DNA from 3 places in the Pantoea deleyi genome. Region 3 is predicted to be linked to each of the others. Evidence: predicted binding sites of a transcription regulator. Region 3 holds the regulator's gene; each other region holds the start of a gene.
What was found. Region 3 encodes LexA, which represses DNA repair genes until DNA is damaged. Its sites were predicted from a motif close to TNCTGTATGTACATACAGNA; they were not measured.

Region 1: a site for LexA is predicted at 2,122-2,141, ahead of mutH (DNA mismatch repair endonuclease MutH). Genes of this name have one in related genera too.
Region 2: a site for LexA is predicted at 2,275-2,294, ahead of dinB (DNA polymerase IV). Genes of this name have one in related genera too.

The regions. Positions count from the first base shown of each region.
Region 1 is NZ_CP071405.1:816,140-822,757, reverse strand. It holds gene ptsP (phosphoenolpyruvate--protein phosphotransferase) at 1-1,148, opposite strand, end outside; gene rppH (RNA pyrophosphohydrolase) at 1,161-1,688, opposite strand; gene mutH (DNA mismatch repair endonuclease MutH) at 2,373-3,050, shown strand; gene J1C59_RS04000 (TerC family protein) at 3,149-3,859, shown strand; gene J1C59_RS03995 (YgdI/YgdR family lipoprotein) at 3,978-4,196, shown strand; gene J1C59_RS03990 (NADP(H)-dependent aldo-keto reductase) at 4,337-5,377, shown strand; gene J1C59_RS03985 (GNAT family N-acetyltransferase) at 5,414-5,866, opposite strand; gene lysA (diaminopimelate decarboxylase) at 6,009-6,618, opposite strand, start outside.
Region 2 is NZ_CP071405.1:3,090,872-3,097,489, reverse strand. It holds gene lpcA (D-sedoheptulose 7-phosphate isomerase) at 1-526, shown strand, start outside; gene J1C59_RS14695 (class II glutamine amidotransferase) at 577-1,344, shown strand; gene dpaA (peptidoglycan meso-diaminopimelic acid protein amidase) at 1,315-2,061, opposite strand; gene dinB (DNA polymerase IV) at 2,306-3,361, shown strand; gene J1C59_RS14680 (sugar ABC transporter substrate-binding protein) at 3,373-4,440, opposite strand; gene J1C59_RS14675 (ABC transporter permease) at 4,466-5,467, opposite strand; gene J1C59_RS14670 (sugar ABC transporter ATP-binding protein) at 5,464-6,618, opposite strand, start outside.
Region 3 is NZ_CP071405.1:3,747,310-3,753,927, forward strand. It holds gene J1C59_RS17620 (CsbD family protein) at 20-232, opposite strand; gene dinF (MATE family efflux transporter DinF) at 393-1,715, opposite strand; gene lexA (transcriptional repressor LexA) at 1,816-2,430, opposite strand; gene J1C59_RS17635 (diacylglycerol kinase) at 2,536-2,904, opposite strand; gene plsB (glycerol-3-phosphate 1-O-acyltransferase PlsB) at 3,033-5,456, shown strand; gene ubiA (4-hydroxybenzoate octaprenyltransferase) at 5,570-6,451, opposite strand; gene ubiC (chorismate lyase) at 6,462-6,618, opposite strand, start outside.

The sequences.
Region 1 (6,618 bases), 1.1 Mb from region 3:
AAACGCTTATTGAGCTGATGAGGCTGAATATCCGCCCCCATTACCGTCGGGATGCCCATGGCGCGCGTCAGGATCGCGGCGTGTGAATTGGCCGCACCATCGCGCACGACCACGCCCGCCAGCCGCTCCTGCGGCAGCTCCGCTAAGGTGGTGGCGGTCAGCTCATCGGCCACCAGCACAAAACGCTCCGGCCAGGCGTTGGTCCCGACCAGCGTATCATCGAGGTGAAACAGCAGGCGCTGGCCCAGCACCCGCAGGTCGCCTGCGCGTTCGCGCAGATAGCTGTCACTCAGGCTGGCGAACTGCTTCGCAAATTTCTCGATCACCTGCTTTACCGCCCATTCGGCGACGGATCCGCGCTCGATCTCCGCGAACAGATCCTTCTTCAGCCGGGCATCGGTTAACAGGTGAGAGTAGAGATCGAAGATGGCCGCGCTCTCTTTCTGAGCGCTGGCGCTGAAACGTTTGCTGAAGCGGCGAAACTCATTGGCCGCTTCGCTCATGGCGAGCGACAGACGTTCGCGTTCACGCTGCACATCCAGCGTTGAGGCGGCGGAAACCTGGTCGAGCAGTGGCTGTGTCTCATCGACCCAGCCCGGTGCCACGGCGACACCCGGCGCTGCCGCAATGGCGCGCACCCGCGTCTGCCGGAACTGACCAAACAACTGGCCCATCTGAGATTGCGACAGCAGCGTCGCCATCTGCGTGGCCAGCGTGACCAGGAACGACTCTTCGCTTTCATCAAACTGACGGTGTTCGCGCTGCTGCACCACCAGCACGCCGAGCAGCTGGCGACGGCTGATGATCGGAACACCGAGGAAGGAGCGATAACGCTCCTCTTTCACAGAGGGAATATATTTGAAGCTGGGATGGCTCTGGGCATCTGCGAGGTTGATCGGCTCGGCCAGACGGCCCACTAAACCGACGATCCCTTCATCAAACGCCAGCGTCACCGTGCGACCGCGCGGCTTTTTCAGTCCGCGCGTCGCCATCAGGTAATAGCAGCGACGATCGTGGTCGGCGAGGTAAACGGAACAGACTTCCGTTTCCATCGCCAGACAGATCTCATTGACCAGAATGTCGAGTGCTTCATTGAGACGCGGCGCACTCGCCACTTTTTCTACAATTTCGCGCAACTGAGTGAGCATAAAGGGCGTGGCCTATCCTCTCTTACGTCGATGGGCAGGATTATTTCGCTGCCCCGCACTCTCCTGCATAGTCATTACCACGCCAGCGAATTCCTTCATCACCCGACGGTAGACGTCGCGCTTGAAGGAGACAACCTGACGTACCGGATACCAGAAACTGACCCAGCGCCAGCCGTCGAACTCCGGCGTGCTGCTGTGCTGCACGTTGATATCCGCGTCATTACACATTAACTGCAAGAGAAACCACTTCTGTTTCTGGCCGATACATACCGGCTTTGTGTCCCAACGCACCAAACGTTTTGGCAACTTGTAACGCAACCAGTTACGGGTAGAAGCAAGTATTCGCACATCCTTCCGGTGTAATCCGACCTCTTCGAACAGTTCGCGATACATCGCCTGTTCTGCGGTTTCACCGGGATTGATGCCTCCCTGAGGAAATTGCCAGGAGTGCTGTCCAAAGCGCCTGGCCCATAACACTTGTCCCTGCCGGTTACAGATTACGATACCAACATTCGGGCGGTAGCCATCATCATCGATCACCGGACTACCTCAAAGCAAAATTTGAATGCGCTGATTGTTTCACACTCCTTACAGGCGGTAAACCACTGGATTCATGAGGGGTTGCGCCCTGTTTATCGGGATAACTCACAGAAAAGCGCGAAGTTATAAACAACAACCGCAAAAAAGATCGATCTTATTCACTATTTCTGTGGATAGCTTTGTGCAGAACGCGGGAGTTAACTGAATAACCCCCCGGCCAGGGGCTGCAGAGCAGGAACGTTATAATTACCTATACATATGATTTTACTCTCTTTAATTTCATAATCGCCATCCGTCTTTTTTTTACCGACAGCGAATATTTTTGCGGCAGCTGACAAATGGTCAAAATTTAGCCACCGCCTTTTTTATCCACAGATAATTGTTCAGAGTCAGGTCAGAGCGGTGAAATTATGCGCAGATCGTGAAAAGTCAAGGCTGTAAATGGAACCAGTACCGCACACCACGGGGGGTTATCCCACTTTTCTGTGGATAACCGGGCTGGAGATCCTGTTCATTGTTGCGGGTAAGCTGGGATAACCCGCCGGGCCTGTGGAGGATGCGAGACCACCGCAGTAAAAAAAGCACGATCTATCATGTTATTATCGATCCCGGAGACGGTTTCTCTTTATCCGGCGTTTTCGCTGTCCGCCTCTGTCTGTTTTTTAACCATCGCGAGTAGGTAACATGAGTCACCAGCCCAGACCACCCGAAGATGAAACCAGCCTGCTGGCACGCGCCCAGGCTTTAGCCGGATTTACCCTGGAAACGCTGGCTGCACGCGCGGGCCTGCCGATGCCTGCCGATCTGAAACGCGATAAAGGCTGGGTCGGCATGCTGCTGGAGTGGCACCTCGGCGCCAGCGCCGGCAGCAAAGCGGAACAGGATTTTGCGCATCTGGGCATCGAACTGAAAACCATCCCGATTGATGCACAGGGTAAACCGCTGGAAACCACCTTTGTCTGCGTCGCACCGCTGACCGGTAACAGCGGCGTCACCTGGCAGACCAGCCATGTCCGCCACAAGCTGGCCCGCGTGCTCTGGATCCCGGTGGAAGGCGAACGCGCAATCCCGCTGCGGGAACGCCGCGTCGGCGCGCCACTGCTATGGAGCCCGGACGAGCAGGAAGATGAGATGCTGCGCCAGGACTGGGAAGAGCTGATGGATATGATCGTGCTGGGACGCGTCGAGCAGATCACGGCACGACACGGCGCCTGGCTGCAGATCCGTCCCAAGGCCGCCAACAGTAAAGCGCTGACCGAAGGGATCGGCGACCAGGGCCAGCCGATCCTGACCCTGCCGCGCGGCTTTTACCTCAAAAAGAGTTTTACCGGCCCGCTGCTGGCGCGCCATTTTCTGCTCTGAATCGCCTCTCACGCCGACAGGGCCGCAATTTTGCGGGAGATCGGCGAACCGAATGCGTATAATCGCCGTTTACTTTTCGTTTAGGATTGAATGTCGGTATGTTTGAGTGGATTTCTGATCCCAATGCCTGGCTGGCGCTGGGTACCCTGACCATCCTTGAGGTGGTGCTGGGTATTGATAACATCATTTTCCTGTCACTGGTGGTCGCGAAACTGCCGAAACATCAGCAAGCCAGCGCACGCCGCATCGGTCTGATGGGCGCGATGTTAATGCGTCTGGGCCTGCTGGCGTCCATTGCGTGGGTCGCGCGTCTGACGAACCCGCTGTTTACGCTGATGGATCACCCCTTCTCCGCGCGCGATCTGATCCTGCTGTTCGGTGGCCTGTTCCTGCTGTGGAAGTCGAGCATGGAGATCCATGAGACGATTGAGGGCAGCGAAGGCGAACATAACACCCGCGTACATTCCTTCCTGGGCGCGATTGTGCAGATCATGATGCTCGACATCATTTTCAGTCTCGACTCCGTCATCACCGCTATCGGCCTCTCCGATCATCTGTTCATCATGATGGCGGCGGTTGTGATTGCCGTGATGATGATGATGTTTGCCGCACGGGCCATTGGTGAGTTCGTCGACCGCCATCCGTCTGTGAAAATGCTGGCGCTCTCTTTCCTGATTCTGGTCGGTTTTACCCTGATTCTGGAGAGTTTTGCGGTGCACGTACCAAAAGGTTACATTTATTTCGCCATGTTCTTCTCAATGGCGGTTGAGTGCCTTAATCTGATGCGCAGTAAGAAAAAGCACGCCTGAGAAAGTCAAGGGCGAGCCTGCTCGCCCGGTTATTTTCAGATTCTTTCGATTAACCCCGCCGGCAAAACCATTTATTACTACACTTTTTGCAATTGACGATTTGTGAGGATAAGGCGTGATGAGAGGGTTGGCTGGCGCAGCACTGATAGTAATGATCGCAGCAGGTTTGAGTGGATGCAGTTCTGATTATGTTATGGCAACCAAAGATGGCCGGATGATCATGACCGAAGGCAAACCCAGCATCGATAAAGAGACGGGCCTGGTGGAATACACCGATCAGACGGGCCATGCCGTACAGATTAACAGTGACGAGGTCTCAACGATCATTGAACGTTAAGTGCCTGATTTAATCACCTGCCACTGCTTCCCCGCTGACAGGTGATTTCCCCGCCTTTTCCCCCTTCCTTCCCCGCCGTTGCTCGCGCTATAGTCCCTGAGGACACAACATTCCGTTCCATAAAGAAAAGGAAGCTGGCAATGCACTATCATCGTATTCCCCACAGCACGCTGGAAGTGAGTCAGCTGGGACTGGGCACTATGACGTTTGGCGAACAGAACAGCGAAGCCGACGCGCATGCTCAGCTGGATTTGGCTATCCGTTCCGGCATCAACCTGATTGATACTGCCGAGATGTATCCGGTGCCGCCGCGCCCGGAAACCCAGGGTCTGACTGAACGCTATATTGGCAGCTGGCTTAAACAGCGCGGCTGCCGTGACAAAATCATTCTGGCCAGCAAAGTTGCCGGGCCAACGCGCGGCAGCGATGCATCAATCCGTCCGGATATGGCGCTGGACCGTAAAAATATCCGTGCCGCGCTCGACGCCAGCCTGAAACGCCTGAACACCGACTACCTGGATCTCTACCAGCTGCACTGGCCGCAGCGCCAGACCAACTTTTTTGGCAAGCTCGGCTATCAGTACAGCGAAACTACCGCGCAGGTGACGCTGCTGGAGACGCTGGAAGCGCTGACCGAACAGGTGCGCGCCGGTAAAATCCGGTATATCGGCGTGTCGAACGAAACCGCGTGGGGCGTGATGCGTTACCTGCAGCTGGCGGAGAAACATGAGCTGCCGCGTATCGTCAGCATCCAGAATCCCTACAGCCTGCTGAACCGCAGCTTTGAGGTGGGTCTGGCCGAGATCAGCCAGCATGAAGGTGTTGAGCTGCTCGCCTATTCCAGCCTGGCCTTTGGTACGCTGAGCGGCAAATATCTCAATGGCGCACAGCCTGCGGGCGCGCGCAATACGCTGTTCAGCCGCTTTACCCGTTACAGCGGTGAGCAGTCACAACAGGCGATTGCCGAATATGTGGCTCTGGCTCAGCAGCATCAGATCGATCCGTCGCAGATGGCGCTCGCCTATGTGCGTCAGCAGCCGTTTGTGGCCAGCACGCTGCTGGGCGCGACCACGCCTGAACAGCTGCAGATGAATATCGACAGTTTTAATCTGACCTTAAACGCAGAGATCCTGGAGGGTATTGAGGCGATCCATCGTCGTTATACCTATCCGGCACCCTGATCGTGCCTGCCAGCTACCGTCGGTGGCTGGCCTCTTTCACAGGTCGCGGCAGTAGAGCGTGACCGGCTTATCAGGATACTCCAGCGCTTCCCCCTGTGGCCGCCAGCCAAACCGTTCATAGTAGCCCGTGAAGGTGGACCACAGCCACAAACGCGGATAGCCCTGTTTCTGTGCCCATGCGATGACATGCTGCTGCAGCGCCTCACTCACGCCTCTGCCGCGTGCCGGCTCATCCACATAGAGAGCCGCCAGCCAGGGAAAAAGATCCTGACGGCTGATGAGGTCGCAGCGCCAGAAGCCGACGGTGCCGATCGCCCTGCCCGCCTCAATCGCAACAAAGGTGATTGGAAATTCTGCCCCGCTCAGGCTGCTGTTAACCACGCTGGCGAAAAACGCCCGGCTGTCAGCGTCACCAAAGGCGCGCCACTGCCAGTCGGTAATCTGATCGGCAAACTGCGGCACTTCGCTGAGCGACACGATCTTCATCACAGTTAATTCCTCTGAAAGGGATCACAGGTCCGGGCTTACGATATCGCCGAGGTGTGCGCCAGAAAAGGCGATCTTTTCTCTCCGGATGCAGGCGTGACAGAGCCCGCTGCTGAGGCGGCACGCTGGCCGCCAGAGAGAGAGATTAGCCGATTTCCAGTGCCAGCAACGACTGAATCGTCTGCGCGCGGCGGATTTCGCGCGGCTGGCCCTGCTCAAACAGCACTTCGGGGATCAGCGGACGGCTGTTGTAGTTAGAGGACATCGAAGCGCCGTAGGCACCGGTGTCATGGAAGACCAGATAATCGCCCACCTTTGCCGCCGGAAGCGCGCGCGGCTCGACCATGCCGCCCTCAAGCTGGGTAAAGACATCGCCCGACTCGCACAGCGGGCCTGCCACCACGGTATCTACGGTCTGCTGCTCATCAATCGCCCGCTCGTCACCCGCCATCAGCGAGATATGGTGATAGCTGCCGTACATCGAAGGACGCATCAGATCACTGAAACCGGCGTCGACCAGCACAAAGTGACGGCTGCCCATCGATTTCACCGCCCGCACCTGCGACACCAGCACCCCCGCTTCGGCCACCAGGAAGCGGCCCGGTTCGATCTCCAGCTTGACCGCGTGGCCCAGATGCTGCGCGATGCGCTGGCGTGCCGCATCCCAGAGTCCGAAGTAGTGCGCGGTATCGATCGCCTCTTCGCCATAGCGGTACGGCACAGAAAGCCCGCCGCCTGCGGAGATCGCCGTCAGA
Region 2 (6,618 bases), 660 kb from region 3:
CACCTTCCTCAGTGACGATGCCAATATCCATGCGATCCAGCGTGCTGCGGTGCTGCTGGCTGACAGCTTCAAGGCGGGCGGCAAGGTGCTTTCCTGCGGTAACGGCGGCTCACATTGCGATGCGATGCACTTCGCCGAAGAGCTGACCGGCCGTTACCGTGAAAACCGTCCTGGTTATCCGGCGATTGCCATCTCTGACGTCAGCCATCTCTCCTGCGTCAGTAACGACTTTGGCTACGACTACGTCTTTTCACGCTACGTGGAAGCGGTAGGGCGGCCGGGCGATGTGCTGCTGGGGCTTTCCACCTCCGGCAACTCCGCCAACATCATCAGGGCGATTGAGGCGGCACGTGCGCAGGGGATGAAAGTGATCACCCTGACCGGTAAAGATGGCGGTAAGATGGCGGGCAGTGCCGACATTGAAATCCGGGTGCCACACTTTGGTTATGCCGATCGCATCCAGGAGATCCACATCAAAGTGATCCATATCCTGATGCTGCTGATCGAAAAAGAGATGGTGAAGTAATTGCGCCGGCCTCCCGCTCACGGGGGGCCGCTTAATCTAAGGCGGTGGCTATGTGCGAATTGCTCGGGATGAGCGCCAATGTTCCCACGGATATTTGTTTCAGCTTTACCGGACTGGTTCAGCGTGGTGGTGGAACCGGGCCTCACAAAGATGGCTGGGGCATTACCTTTTACGAAGACAAAGGCTGCCGTACGTTTAAAGATCCGCTGCCAAGCTTTAACTCGCCGATTGCGCGTCTGGTGCAGGAGTACCCCATCAAATCGCATTCGGTGGTGGCGCACATCCGTCAGGCCAACCGCGGCCAGGTGTCGCTGGAAAATACGCACCCGTTTACCCGCGAGCTGTGGGGTCGCAACTGGACCTATGCGCACAACGGCCAGCTCAAAGGCTATCGTCAGCTGGAAACCGGCACCTTCCGGCCGGTCGGTGAAACGGACAGCGAAAAGGCGTTCTGCTGGATCCTGCATCAGCTGGCCACGCGCTACCCGCGCACGCCGGGCAACTGGCCTGCGGTGTTTCGTTTTATCGGGGAGCTGGCGGGAATCTTGCGGCAGAAGGGCGTGTTTAACATGCTGCTGTCAGATGGCCGTTACCTGATGGCCTTCTGCTCGACCAACCTCTTCTGGATCACCCGCCGCGCACCCTTTGGCCGGGCGCAGCTGCTGGATCAGGATGTGGAGGTCGATTTTCAGCAGCACACCACGCCGCATGACGTGGTGACGGTGATCGCGACGCAGCCGCTGACGGCCAATGAAACCTGGCAGCGGATTGCGCCAGGTGAATGGGCCTTATTCTGCCTTGGAGAGCGCCAGGAATGAGCGTGAAGCGGCTTCGGGACTGGCTAAAACCGGTGCCGGGCTGCTGTTCATCACATATTTCCCGCTGGCGACGTTCACCACCGGCGGCTGATGATACTTCGCAAACCAGGCATATCCCGGCTGCAGCTGCTGCCAGAAACTGGCGTAGGTGGAGTAGCGGTGACGCTGCATGTTGCTGTCGGTCATGCGGAACGGATAGATGCTGATGCTGATCTCCTGCTGACCGTTACGCAGCGCGGCATTCACATAGGTAAAAATCTCATCCATATAGGCGTTGGTCATGGCATAGCAGCCAATCGATTTGCAGTCGCCATGGATCATCAGGTAGTTGCCGCTGTAGCCCTGATTGCGGTCATACTGATTCGGAAAGCCGATGTTGATCGCGCGATAAAACCGGCTGTCCGGCTTCAGCTGATTCAGCTTCACGTTGTAAAAACCTTCCGGGCTTTTGAAATCGCCTTCGCGGCGTTTCGGGCCGAGGCCTCCCGAAAAGTTACAGATGCGGTAGGTATCCAGCAGGCGGTATTCGTTACCAATTTTGCCGTAAAGTTCGAGTGTGCGTTCTTCCTTGAAGATCTGGATATAAACCGGGGTGCCAAGTAACTGTTTCTTTAACTCTTTGCTGACCGGTGCCGCCGTCTGAACGGGTTCGGGAGTCATTGCCATGCTGAGGGCTGGCAGTAAAATCATCGCAAACAGGAGTGCGATTTTGCCCATGCTGTGTGTACCTTGAGGTGAAGAGAACATGACGCAAATTGTGCGTCTCTGCTTGCATTATCGGAACTGTCCGCTACCGCAGCGCAACATTAAACATTGTCTGTTTTTTTAGCAAGACGGTCTCAGCCAAATTCGCGAATTACTGGCAGTTATTCGGTCAGAAATTTGTAAACTTTAATCCTTAACGCGACAGAGATTGCAGTTACTTCCGCCAACTGTATACTTATCCAGTGTCGGAGGGGGTATGCGTAAAATCATTCATGTCGATATGGACTGCTTCTATGCCGCGGTGGAGATGCGTGACAATCCCCAGCTGCGCGATATCCCGATCGCCATTGGTGGCAGCCGCGAACGCCGCGGCGTGATCAGCACCGCCAACTATCCGGCCCGCAAATATGGCGTGCGCAGTGCGATGCCCACCGGCATGGCGCTCAAACTCTGCCCTCATCTGCGTCTGCTGCCGGGCCGCTTCGATGCCTACAAAGAAGCCTCTGCGCAGATCCGCGACATCTTTAGCCGTTACACGCCGCTGATTGAACCGCTCTCGCTGGACGAAGCCTATCTGGATGTGACCGACAGCCCGCACTGTCACGGCTCGGCGACGCTGATGGCCCAGGCGATCCGCGCCACCATTTTCCGTGAAACCGGCCTCACCGCCTCGGCCGGGATCGCCCCGATTAAGTTTCTGGCGAAGATCGCCTCTGACCTCAACAAGCCGGACGGCCAGTATGTGATCACGCCGCCGGAGATGGCGGATTTTCTGCTGACCCTGCCGCTGGCAAAAATTCCCGGTGTCGGCAAAGTGTCGGCCAAAAAGCTGGAGGAGATGGGGCTGGTCACCTGCGGCGACGTGCAGAAGGCGGATCTGGCGCTGCTGCTGAAACGCTTTGGAAAGTTTGGCCGGGTGCTGTGGGAGCGCAGCCACGGCATCGATGAGCGGGGCGTAATCGTAGAGCGTGAGCGTAAATCGCTGGGCGTTGAGCGCACGCTGGCGGAGGATATCAGCGACTGGGAAGCCTGCCTGGAGATTATCGATTTTCTCTATGCCGAGCTGGATCGCCGTCTGACGCAGATCCGGCCCGATAAGCAGGTGGCGCGTCAGGGCGTCAAACTGAAGTTCAGCGACTTTCAGCAGACGACTCAGGAGCATATCTGGCCGGTGCTGAATAAAGAGGACATGATAGCCATCGCCCGCAAGACCTGGGATGAGCGTCGTGCCGGGCGTGGCGTGCGGCTGGTGGGGTTACATGTGACGATGGTCGATCCCCAGCTTGAGCGTCAGCTGCTGCTGGGGCTGTAACGGCCCGCGCTTTACTGGCTGTTTTTCGCCGCCAGGGTGGCGAACCACGGCGCAACGAAATCCTGATTATCGCCCCAGCCCGGAATGATTTTGTTCAGCGATGCGACGTTCACCGCGCCCGGCTGGCTGCTCAGCTGCTGCTGCGAAATCGACGCGGCTTTAAACTGGTAGGTGGCTGGCGTCTCTTCACCGGCAATCTTCTTCGCCACCAGACGCATGTTCACCGCGCCGATGGTTTTCGGATCCACCGCCACCGTCTGCACCCACGGGCTGTTTTTCTCGCGCATCAGCTGCAGATCCTGGTTTGACACGTCGATGCTGTAGAGCTTGATCTCGGTGCGGCCATTCTCCTGCAACGCTTTATATGCGCCCTGGCTGAAGGCATCCCACGCCCCCCAGATGGCGTCGATCTGACCTTTCGGGTATTTCGCCAGAATCGCGCCGATCTTGTTCGCCGTGTCACCCTGAACGTCGGTCGAAACCGCACCGATCGACTCAAGCTGCCGGATGCCCGGATTCTCTTTCAGCAGTTTTTCATAGACCACCTGACGGCGTTCCATTGGCGGGAAGCCGGCGACCCACAGTTTGACGATCTTCGCCTTGCCGTGGAAGTCACTGATGAGCTGGCCCAGCGACAGCTGTGCCAGCGAGGCGTCATCCTGGGCGGTCACGGTGACGCCCGGAATCGGGCTGTCTACCGGCGTATCGAACACCGCCAGCTTAATGCCCGCATCGGCAATCCGCCTGACCAGACCGCTGGCGTAAGGCGCTTTACCGTGTGACAGCACGATGCCGTCATACTTCTGGCTGATCGCCTGATTCACAAAGTCCTGAAAGCGCGCATCATCGCCGTTGCTCAGGAAGGTACTGACCTTAAAGCCCAGCTGACGACCCTGCTGGATCGCGCCAGCCACAAACTGGGTGGTGTTGTCATCGGAACCCAGGTTGCGGATCACGGCGATGCGAATCGGGCCATCATGGCTGGCGATAGCGGCAGGCACCGGCGTAACGGTGTCCGCGAAGGCGGCGCTGGCGTTCAGCAGGCTCAGAGCCAGCAGCGAGAGTGTGATTTTTTTCATTGTGATGAACTCCGGTAAACGCGCCTCAGCGGCGCTGGATATAGGTGATCGCCAGCGCTAAGGCCAGCACCAGTCCTTTAATAATGTCCATGGCATAGTAGGGAACGGAGAGCATCACCAGCCCGTTCTGCAGCACGCCGAGGATCACCGCGCCGACCAGCGTGCCGAGCGCATTGGGTTTGCCGGAACCGGCCAGCGAGAAGCCGATCCACGCCGCCGCGACCGCATCCATCAGATAGCCGCTTCCGGCGTTGACCTGAGAAGAGCCGATGCGCGAGGCGAGCAGGATGCCGCCCAGACCCGCCAGCAGCGAGGCGATCACATACGCCAGCACCCGGTAGCGGGTGGTGCGGATGCCCGACAGGCGCGCCGCTTCCGGATTGCCGCCCAGCGCATACATCCGGCGGCCATGTTTGGTCAGCGACAGCGCCAGCTGCGCCGCGACGGTCACCACCAGCATAATGATCACGATGGTCGGCACCTGACCGAGCAGGCCAAAGGCGGCCGGAATGGTGCCTTCGGCCATATCGCCGCTCGGCAGGACCATATTCTCAGTGATTGAGCCGCCGAAACTGTAGGTCATCGCCACCCCCTGGATGACAAACAGCGTCGCCAGCGTCGCCAGCATGTCGGGGATACGCAGGATCACAATCAGAAAGGCGTTGAACAGCCCAACCAGCGTACAGAGCGCCAGGGTGATCAGGATCGCGCTGGTGGTGCCAAAGCCGTACCAGACAAAGAGGGAGATCACCAGCGCATTGGCCAGCGAGGCGGTCGAGCCGACCGAGAGATCAAAGCCGCCCACGGTCAGCGAGATCGAAACGCCGATCGCGATCACCGTCACGATGGCAATCGAGCGCAGGATATTGATGATGTTATTCGGCTCCAGGAAGCTATCGGAAGCCAGGCCAAAAGCGGCGATCAGGATCACCACCGTCAGCAACATCCCCCATTTATAGAGGAAGTCGAAAAGCTGGTGACGCCACGGCGTGGCGGTCAGATTCAGATGGGTCTCTTTGCTGCTCACGCAGGGGTTCCTCCGGTGGAATAGAGCAAAAGCGTCTCTTCGGTGACGTCCTCTGCAGCCAGTTCGGCCACAATACGTCCATCCCAGAGCACGCAAATCCGGTCGCACAAGCCGACCAGTTCAGAAAATTCACCCGACGCGTAGATAATGCCTTTGCCTTCCCGCGCCAGGCTGTCGATCAGGGTAAAGAGTTCGGTTTTCGCTTTGATATCGACGCCCTTGGTCGGCTCGTCAAAAATCAGCACGTCTGCGTTGTTGCGCAGCCATTTGCCAATTGCCACCTTCTGCTGATTGCCGCCGGAAAGACGGCGCAGGGTCTGAGCCGGGCCGGTGGTGCGTATCTGCAGCTGGCGGATAACCTGCTCCGCCCAGCGCCACGCCTGGCGATGACCAAACAGGCTCCAGCGTGAAAAACTGTCGTCCGCGCTGACGCTGAGGTTCATCGCGACCGGCTCATCGATGAAGATCCCCTCTTTGCGCCGCTCCTCCGGCACCAGCGCCATGCGGCGGCTGACCGAGTCGTGCGGAGAACGGGGCTGCCACGGCTGGCCATGCAGTTCGCCCCGGCTGATGCGGCTTTTGCTGGCGCCGAACAGCGCCTTGCAGAGTTCGGTTTTACCGGCACCGGCCAGGCCCGCGATGCCGAGGATCTCGCCTTTGTGCAGCCGCAGCGAAATAGCCTGCAGCAGCTGCTCATCGTGCAATCCTTCTACCGCCAGCAGCAGCGGCTGCGCCGCCTGTGGCCGGCGGGGCGGAAAGATATCGGTGAGCTGATGTCCCAGCATCTTCTCGACGATCTGCTCGCCGCTGAGCGCGGCCATCGGACCGGTTTCCACCAGGCGGCCATCGCGCAGCACCGTCAGCTGGTCGCAGACCGCCTTCAGTTCATGGATGCGGTGAGAGATAAAGACCACGCCAATGCCGCTGTGCTGCAGACGACGCACCACGGCAAACAGCCGTTCGCTCTCGTGCTGATCCAGCGGGGCGGTGGGTTCATCCAGAATCAGAAAGCGGCAGTGATGGGAGAGCGCCCGCGCCAGCAGAATTTGCTGTTTTTCCGCCAGGGTGCAGCGCTCGACCAGCCGGTTAACATCCAGCGTCACGTCGAGCTGCGCCAGCAGCGCCCGCGCCTGACGGCGGATTTCTCCCCA
Region 3 (6,618 bases):
CACCGGAACAGAGGGTCGATTACCAGCGGTGATCTTTGTTGTGCGTTTCCCAGTCCGTTACTTCGCGCTCTGCTTCATCTTTTGCATAGCCGTAACGCTCCTGAATTTTACCTACCAGCTGGTCGCGTTTACCTTCGATCACCTGCATATCGTCGTCGGTCAGCTTGCCCCATTTCTCTTTCATCTTGCCTTTGAACTGCTTCCAGTTGCCGCTCGCTTCGTCTTTATTCATGGCAGACCTCCAATCCTCGGGGTTTAATTATCTGGCTACTCGTCATAACCTCGATACAAAGCGCTACTTAACTGCGCCGTATGAAGTTAATTGTAGTTGCTTTATTCCGGGACTCAGAATAATACAGAATTATCTGTATACCTCTGTGAGCACGACTGAATCAGGCTTCAAACCAGCTGTTGTGACGCCAGTGCCTGCGCCAGATAAGCCAGAGCGTCAGGCCGCGCAGCACCAGAAAAACGGTTACCGCCAGCCACAGTCCATGGTTGCCCAGCAGCGGTACGCTCAGCAGCGTCAGGAAGTAGCCCGCGGCGGCCATCACCATGCTGTTGCGCATCTCGCGACCACGCGTGGCGCCGATGAACATGCCATCCAGCAGATAACACCAGACGCCCGCCAGCGGCAGTATGACCTGCCAGACCAGGTAGCGATCGGCGGTCTGTTGCAGCGACGTCAGCGAGGTCAGCAGCGTCACGATCTGCGGGCCAGCGATCGCATAGACCAGCGAGAAGAACAGCGCGACGGCCACCGCCTGACGACAGGCGGCGTGCCAGACACGCAGCAGTTTACTGCCATCTTTTGCCCCATGCGCCTCACCGGCAAACGCCTCTACCGCATAGGCGAAGCCATCCAGTGCGTAGGCGGTGAAGGTAATGAACATCAGTAACACGGCGTTAACCGCGACCACATCGGGGCCGAGCCGTGCGCCGAGCACGGTCAGCGACGCGAAACAGAGCTGCAGCATCAGGGAGCGCAGCATGATATCCCGGTTGAGGCGCAGCAGCCGGGCACTGTCGCCGCGCCAGCTCTGTTTCAGCAGGGCTGGCGTGATGCCGTGCAGTTTCAGCACCCGCCAGACCATGATGCTGCCGACGCCCAGCGTGATGTATTCGGCCAGCGCCGTGGCGGTGGCCGCACCTGCGACACCCCAGTGCAGCCCCATGACCAGCCAGAGATCGAGCACGATGTTCACCAGATTCCCTGCCACCAGCAGGATCACCGGCGCGCGCGCATACTGCACGCCCAGCAGCCAGCCCAGAATGACCAGATTTGCGAGGGTGGCCGGCGCGCTGAGCCAGCGGATCTGAATAAATCGCGCCGCCTGTGCCAGGACCTCGGGACTGCCGCCGACCAGCTGCGTCGCCAGCCGGATAATCGGATAGCGTAAGGCGATAAACAGCACGCCAGCCAGCAGCGCAATCATCAGCGGCTGAACCAGCGCCCGCGCCAGCGCCGTTTTGTCGCCCGCACCCAGCGCCTGCGCCGTGAGACCGGTGGTGCTCATCCGCAGAAAAAGCAGCAGCATAAAGAGGAAACTGGTGACGGTGGTTCCGACCGCGACGCCGCCAAGATAGACAGGGCTGTCGAGATGACCAATAACTGCGGTATCGACCACGCCCAGTAAGGGCACGGTGATATTTGAAAGGATCATCGGCAGCGCGAGCCGCCAGAGATTTTTATCGGTTGCCGTGATAACGCGCATTCGCCGTTCCGTGCTCAGTGTCGCTGCGCAAAGAGGGCCGCGACAAAATTAGGGCAGACAGAATAGCATCAGAGAGGGCGAATGCACGCAGGCAGAGAAATCAGAGCCACTCGCCGTTGCGAACCACGCCCACCGCCAGACCTTCAATGGTCAGCGACTGAGCACGGGTATCAACCACGATCGGGTCAAATTCGCTGTTCTCAGGCAGCAGATGGACGATAGCCCCCTGCTTTTTCCAGCGCTTCACCGTGACTTCATCATCGATGCGCGCCACGACGACCTGACCATTACGCACATCCTGGGTTTTATGCACCGCGAGCAGATCGCCATCCATAATCCCGATGTCTTTCATCGACATTCCGCTGACGCGCAGCAGGAAGTCAGCCGACGGCTTAAACAGGCCCGGATCCACCTTGTAGTGGGTTTCAATATGTTCCTGCGCCATGATGGGCTCACCGGCAGCAACCCGGCCAATCAGCGGTAAGCCTTCTGAGGCTTCTTCTTCCATCAACAGACGGATGCCGCGCGAGGCACCGGACACGATCTCGATGACGCCTTTACGCGCCAGCGCTTTCAGGTGCTCTTCTGCCGCATTCGGCGAACGGAATCCCAGCTGCGCGGCAATCTCGGCACGCGTAGGCGGCATGCCCGTTGAAGTAATATGGTCGCGAATCAGGTCATAGACCTGCTGCTGCCTGCTGGTTAATGCTTTCATCCCGCCCCCTGGTTGTTTATACAGTCGCTGTGAGTATATACAGGTATTGGCGAAATGGAAACCGATTGTCCCGCAAAACGCGGCTTCCGACGCGATATGGAACGCTTATCGCAAATGTGTCCAGAGCAGCGCGATCCAGACAAACAGAGCCAGTAGAATGCTGATCAGCACCGCGGCCGATCCCATATCTTTCGCCCGACCGGCCAGCGGATGATGCTCCTGACCGATGCGATCGACCACCGCTTCAATGGCACTGTTAAGGATTTCGACAATGACGACCAGCACTACGACACCAATCATCAGGATGCGGGAGACCACATCCACGTCCAGCCAGCAGGCGATGACGATGGCGGCCAGCGCGGCCAGCGCTTCCTGACGAAATGCCGCTTCATGCTGCCAGGCGGCACGCAGCCCCTGCCATGAGTAACCTGCGGCTTTAACTATTCTGATAAGTCCGGTGGCATTATTTGCCATGATGGGGGAACCCTTTCATCGTATTGACGTCAATGTCTGGGCTGCGTGCAATTGGCACCACCACAGATCTTCGCTGCACTTTCTGGTATGCTTGCGGCGCTTTGCTAACAAGAGGCTTCATGTTGTCTATGTCAGGTTGGCGTAAACTTTATTACAAACTGCTTAATTTACCACTGTCGTTTTTGGTAAAAAGTAAGGCCATTCCGGCCGATCCCGTTTCAGAACATGGTCTGGACCCGACCCGACCTATTATGTATGTTTTGCCTTACGATTCGAAGGCTGACTTACTGACTTTGCGCGCCCAGTGTCTGCGACATCATCTGCCCGATCCGCTCTCTCCGCTGGAGATTGACGGCGCGCTGCTGCCGCGTCACGTCTTTATTCACGACGGCCCGCGCGTTTTCCCCTATTTTGTGCCCAGCGTCGAATCCGTGAAAATCTTTCACGACTACCTCGACCTGCATCGAAACAATCCCACGCTGGATATTCAGATGCTGCCGGTCACCGTGATGTTTGGCCGCGCACCGGGACGTGAAGTTCAGGGTGAGGCAACGCCACATCTGCGCGTCCTGAACGGGGTACAGAAATTCTTTGCCGTCATCTGGCACGGGCGCGACAGTTTTGTCCGCTTCTCGCCGACCGTTTCGCTGCGCCGCATGGCCACCGAACACGGAACGGACAAGTCGATCGCCCAGAAGCTGGCCCGCGTGGCCCGTATTCATTTTGCCCGTCAGCGGCTGGCCGCGATTGGCCCGCGCTTACCGGCGCGTCAGGATCTCTTTAATCGTCTGCTGCAATCCAAAGCGATTGAGAAAGCCGTCGAAGATGAAGCGCGCAGCAAAAAAATCTCCCACGAGAAAGCGCAGCAGAATGCCATCGAGATGATGGAAGAAATTGCGGCCAACTTCTCCTACGAAGCGATTCGTGTGACTGACCGGGTGATGGGCTGGCTCTGGAGCCGCCTCTATCAGGGCATCAACGTCAACGGCGGCGAAAAAGTGCGTCAGCTGGCGCAGGATGGCCATGAGATCGTCTATGTGCCCTGCCATCGCAGCCACATGGATTATCTGCTGCTCTCCTATGTGCTCTACCATCAGGGGCTGGTGCCGCCGCATATCGCCGCCGGGATCAACCTTAACTTCTGGCCGGCAGGCCCGATTTTCCGTCGTCTGGGCGCATTCTTTATCCGTCGTACCTTTAAAGGTAACAAGCTCTACGCCACGGTGTTCCGCGAATACCTGGGCGAGCTGTTTACCCGCGGCTATTCGGTTGAGTACTTTGTCGAAGGGGGCCGTTCACGCACCGGTCGCCTGCTGGACCCGAAAACCGGCACCCTGGCGATGACGCTGCAGGCGATGCTGCGCGGCGGAAATCGTCCGATCACGCTGGTGCCGATCTATATCGGCTATGAGCATGTGATGGAAGTGGGCACTTACGCCAAAGAGCTGCGCGGCGCGGCGAAAGAGAAAGAAGGCTTTATGCAGATGGTGCGTGGCTTACGCAAGCTGCGTAATCTCGGCCAGGGCTACGTTAACTTTGGCGAGCCGATGCCGCTGGTTAACTATCTCAACAAGCGCGTGCCGGAATGGCGCGATGCCATCGATCCGATCGAGCCGCAGCGCCCGAGCTGGTTAACGCCGACCGTCAACGATATCGCCGCCAGCCTGATGGTGCGAATCAATGAAGCGGGCGCAGCCAATGCCATGAACCTCTGCGTCACGGCGCTGCTGGCGTCACGTCAGCGCTCACTCACCCGTGAACAGCTGATTGAACAGCTGGCGTGCTACACCCAGCTTCTGCGCAACGTGCCTTACTCACCCAACGCGACGGTGCCCGATCTCACGGCGGAAGCGCTGCTGGATCACGCTATGGGCATGAACAAGTTCGAGAGTGAAAAGGACAGCATTGGCGACATCATCATTCTGCCGCGCGAGCAGGCGGTGCTGATGACCTACTATCGCAACAACATCCACCACATGCTGGTGATGCCGTCGCTGATTGCCGCCATTGTTCAGCAGCACCAGACGCTGAGCGAAGCCGAACTGCTGCGTCAGGTGAGCCTGATCTACCCGATGCTGAAGAGTGAGCTGTTCCTGCGCTGGCAGACCGATGAACTGCCACAGCTGCTGACCGAACTGTGTCAGGAGCTGGCGCGTCAGGGCCTGATCACGCGTGAAGCCGGTGAGCTGCGCTTTACCGCGGCGCGCTATCGCACGCTGCAGCTGCTGGCCGCCGGGGTGCGTGAAACGCTGCAGCGTTACGCCATTACCTTCTCCATCCTCAGCGCCAAGCCGACGATTAACCGCGGCACGCTGGAAAAAGAGAGCCGGACGCTGGCACAGCGACTGTCAGTGCTGCACGGTATCAACGCACCGGAGTTCTTCGACAAAGCGGTCTTTACCTCGCTGGTGCTGACGCTGCGCGACGAAGGGTACATCAGTGACAGCGGCGATGCTGATGTCACACAGACCCAGGCCACCTGGCACATCCTGGCGGATCTGGTGACCAATGACGTGCGCATGACGATTGAAACCGCCGTGGCGCACGACTGATATCTGCGTACCGCAAAAAAGGCGACCTCATGAGGTCGCCTTTTTTATATCCGCCATACCGTGCAGAAGGAGCGTGGCAGCAATGAATCCGCCTTTTGACGCCCGGCACGCTGTCAGAAAATCTGGCTGAACGGCGGCGTATTCATCAGCACGCCCAGGAACAGCACCATCCCGACATAGTTGTTATTCAGGAATGCCTGGAAACAGGGCTGCCGTTCGCGCCCGGCGATCAGCTTCTGCTGATACACAAACAGCGCCGCCGCCAGTAGCAGCGTCCAGTAGAAGGCGCCATTCAGATGCAGCATCATTCCCACCAGCGCCATCAGCACCAGCGTCGCCAGCTGCAGCAGGCCGATGATCAGCTTGTCGAAACGGCCAAACAGAATCGCGGTCGACTTCACGCCAATCTTCAGATCGTCATCCCGATCCACCATGGCATACTGCGTATCGTAGGCGACCGTCCAGCAGATGTTGGCGATAAAGACCAGCCAGCAGACGAGAGGTAAGGACTCACTAACTGCGGACCATGCCATAGGGATCGCCCAGCCAAAGGCGGCCCCCAGCACCACCTGCGGCAGATGGGTATAGCGCTTCATAAAGGGATAAACCCAGGCCAGCGCCAGCCCCACGACGGAGAGCATAATCGTCATCAGGTTCATGGTCAGCACCAGCGCAAAGGCCACCAGCGCGAGGATCACAAACAGCAGCTTCGCTTCTCTGGCGCTCACCGCCCCGCTGGCCAGAGGCCGGTGCTTCGTGCGCTCGACATGACCATCCACCTTACGGTCGGCATAGTCATTGATCACACACCCCGCCGCGCGCATCACAAACACCCCGGCGACAAAGACCGCCAGCACCGGCAGCGGCGGCACGGTCCTATCCGCCAGCCATAACGCCCAGAGCGTGGGCCACATCAGCAGCAGCGTCCCGATCGGTTTGTCGATACGCATCAGGCGGGCATACGCCCGCCATTTCATCGTCATACTATTTTGCACTACAGAGCCCTCAGTCCCGATCGCGATAGAATGGCGATGCGGGTAAAAACAGTTCAGTCAGCAGCAGCGGTTTGCCGGAGAGACGCAGGCGTGAACGCCGCCCCCATAATGCCCCCACCTGCCCCGGCTCGATAAAATCGCGGGTCAGGGTCGATGAGGAGAAAAGA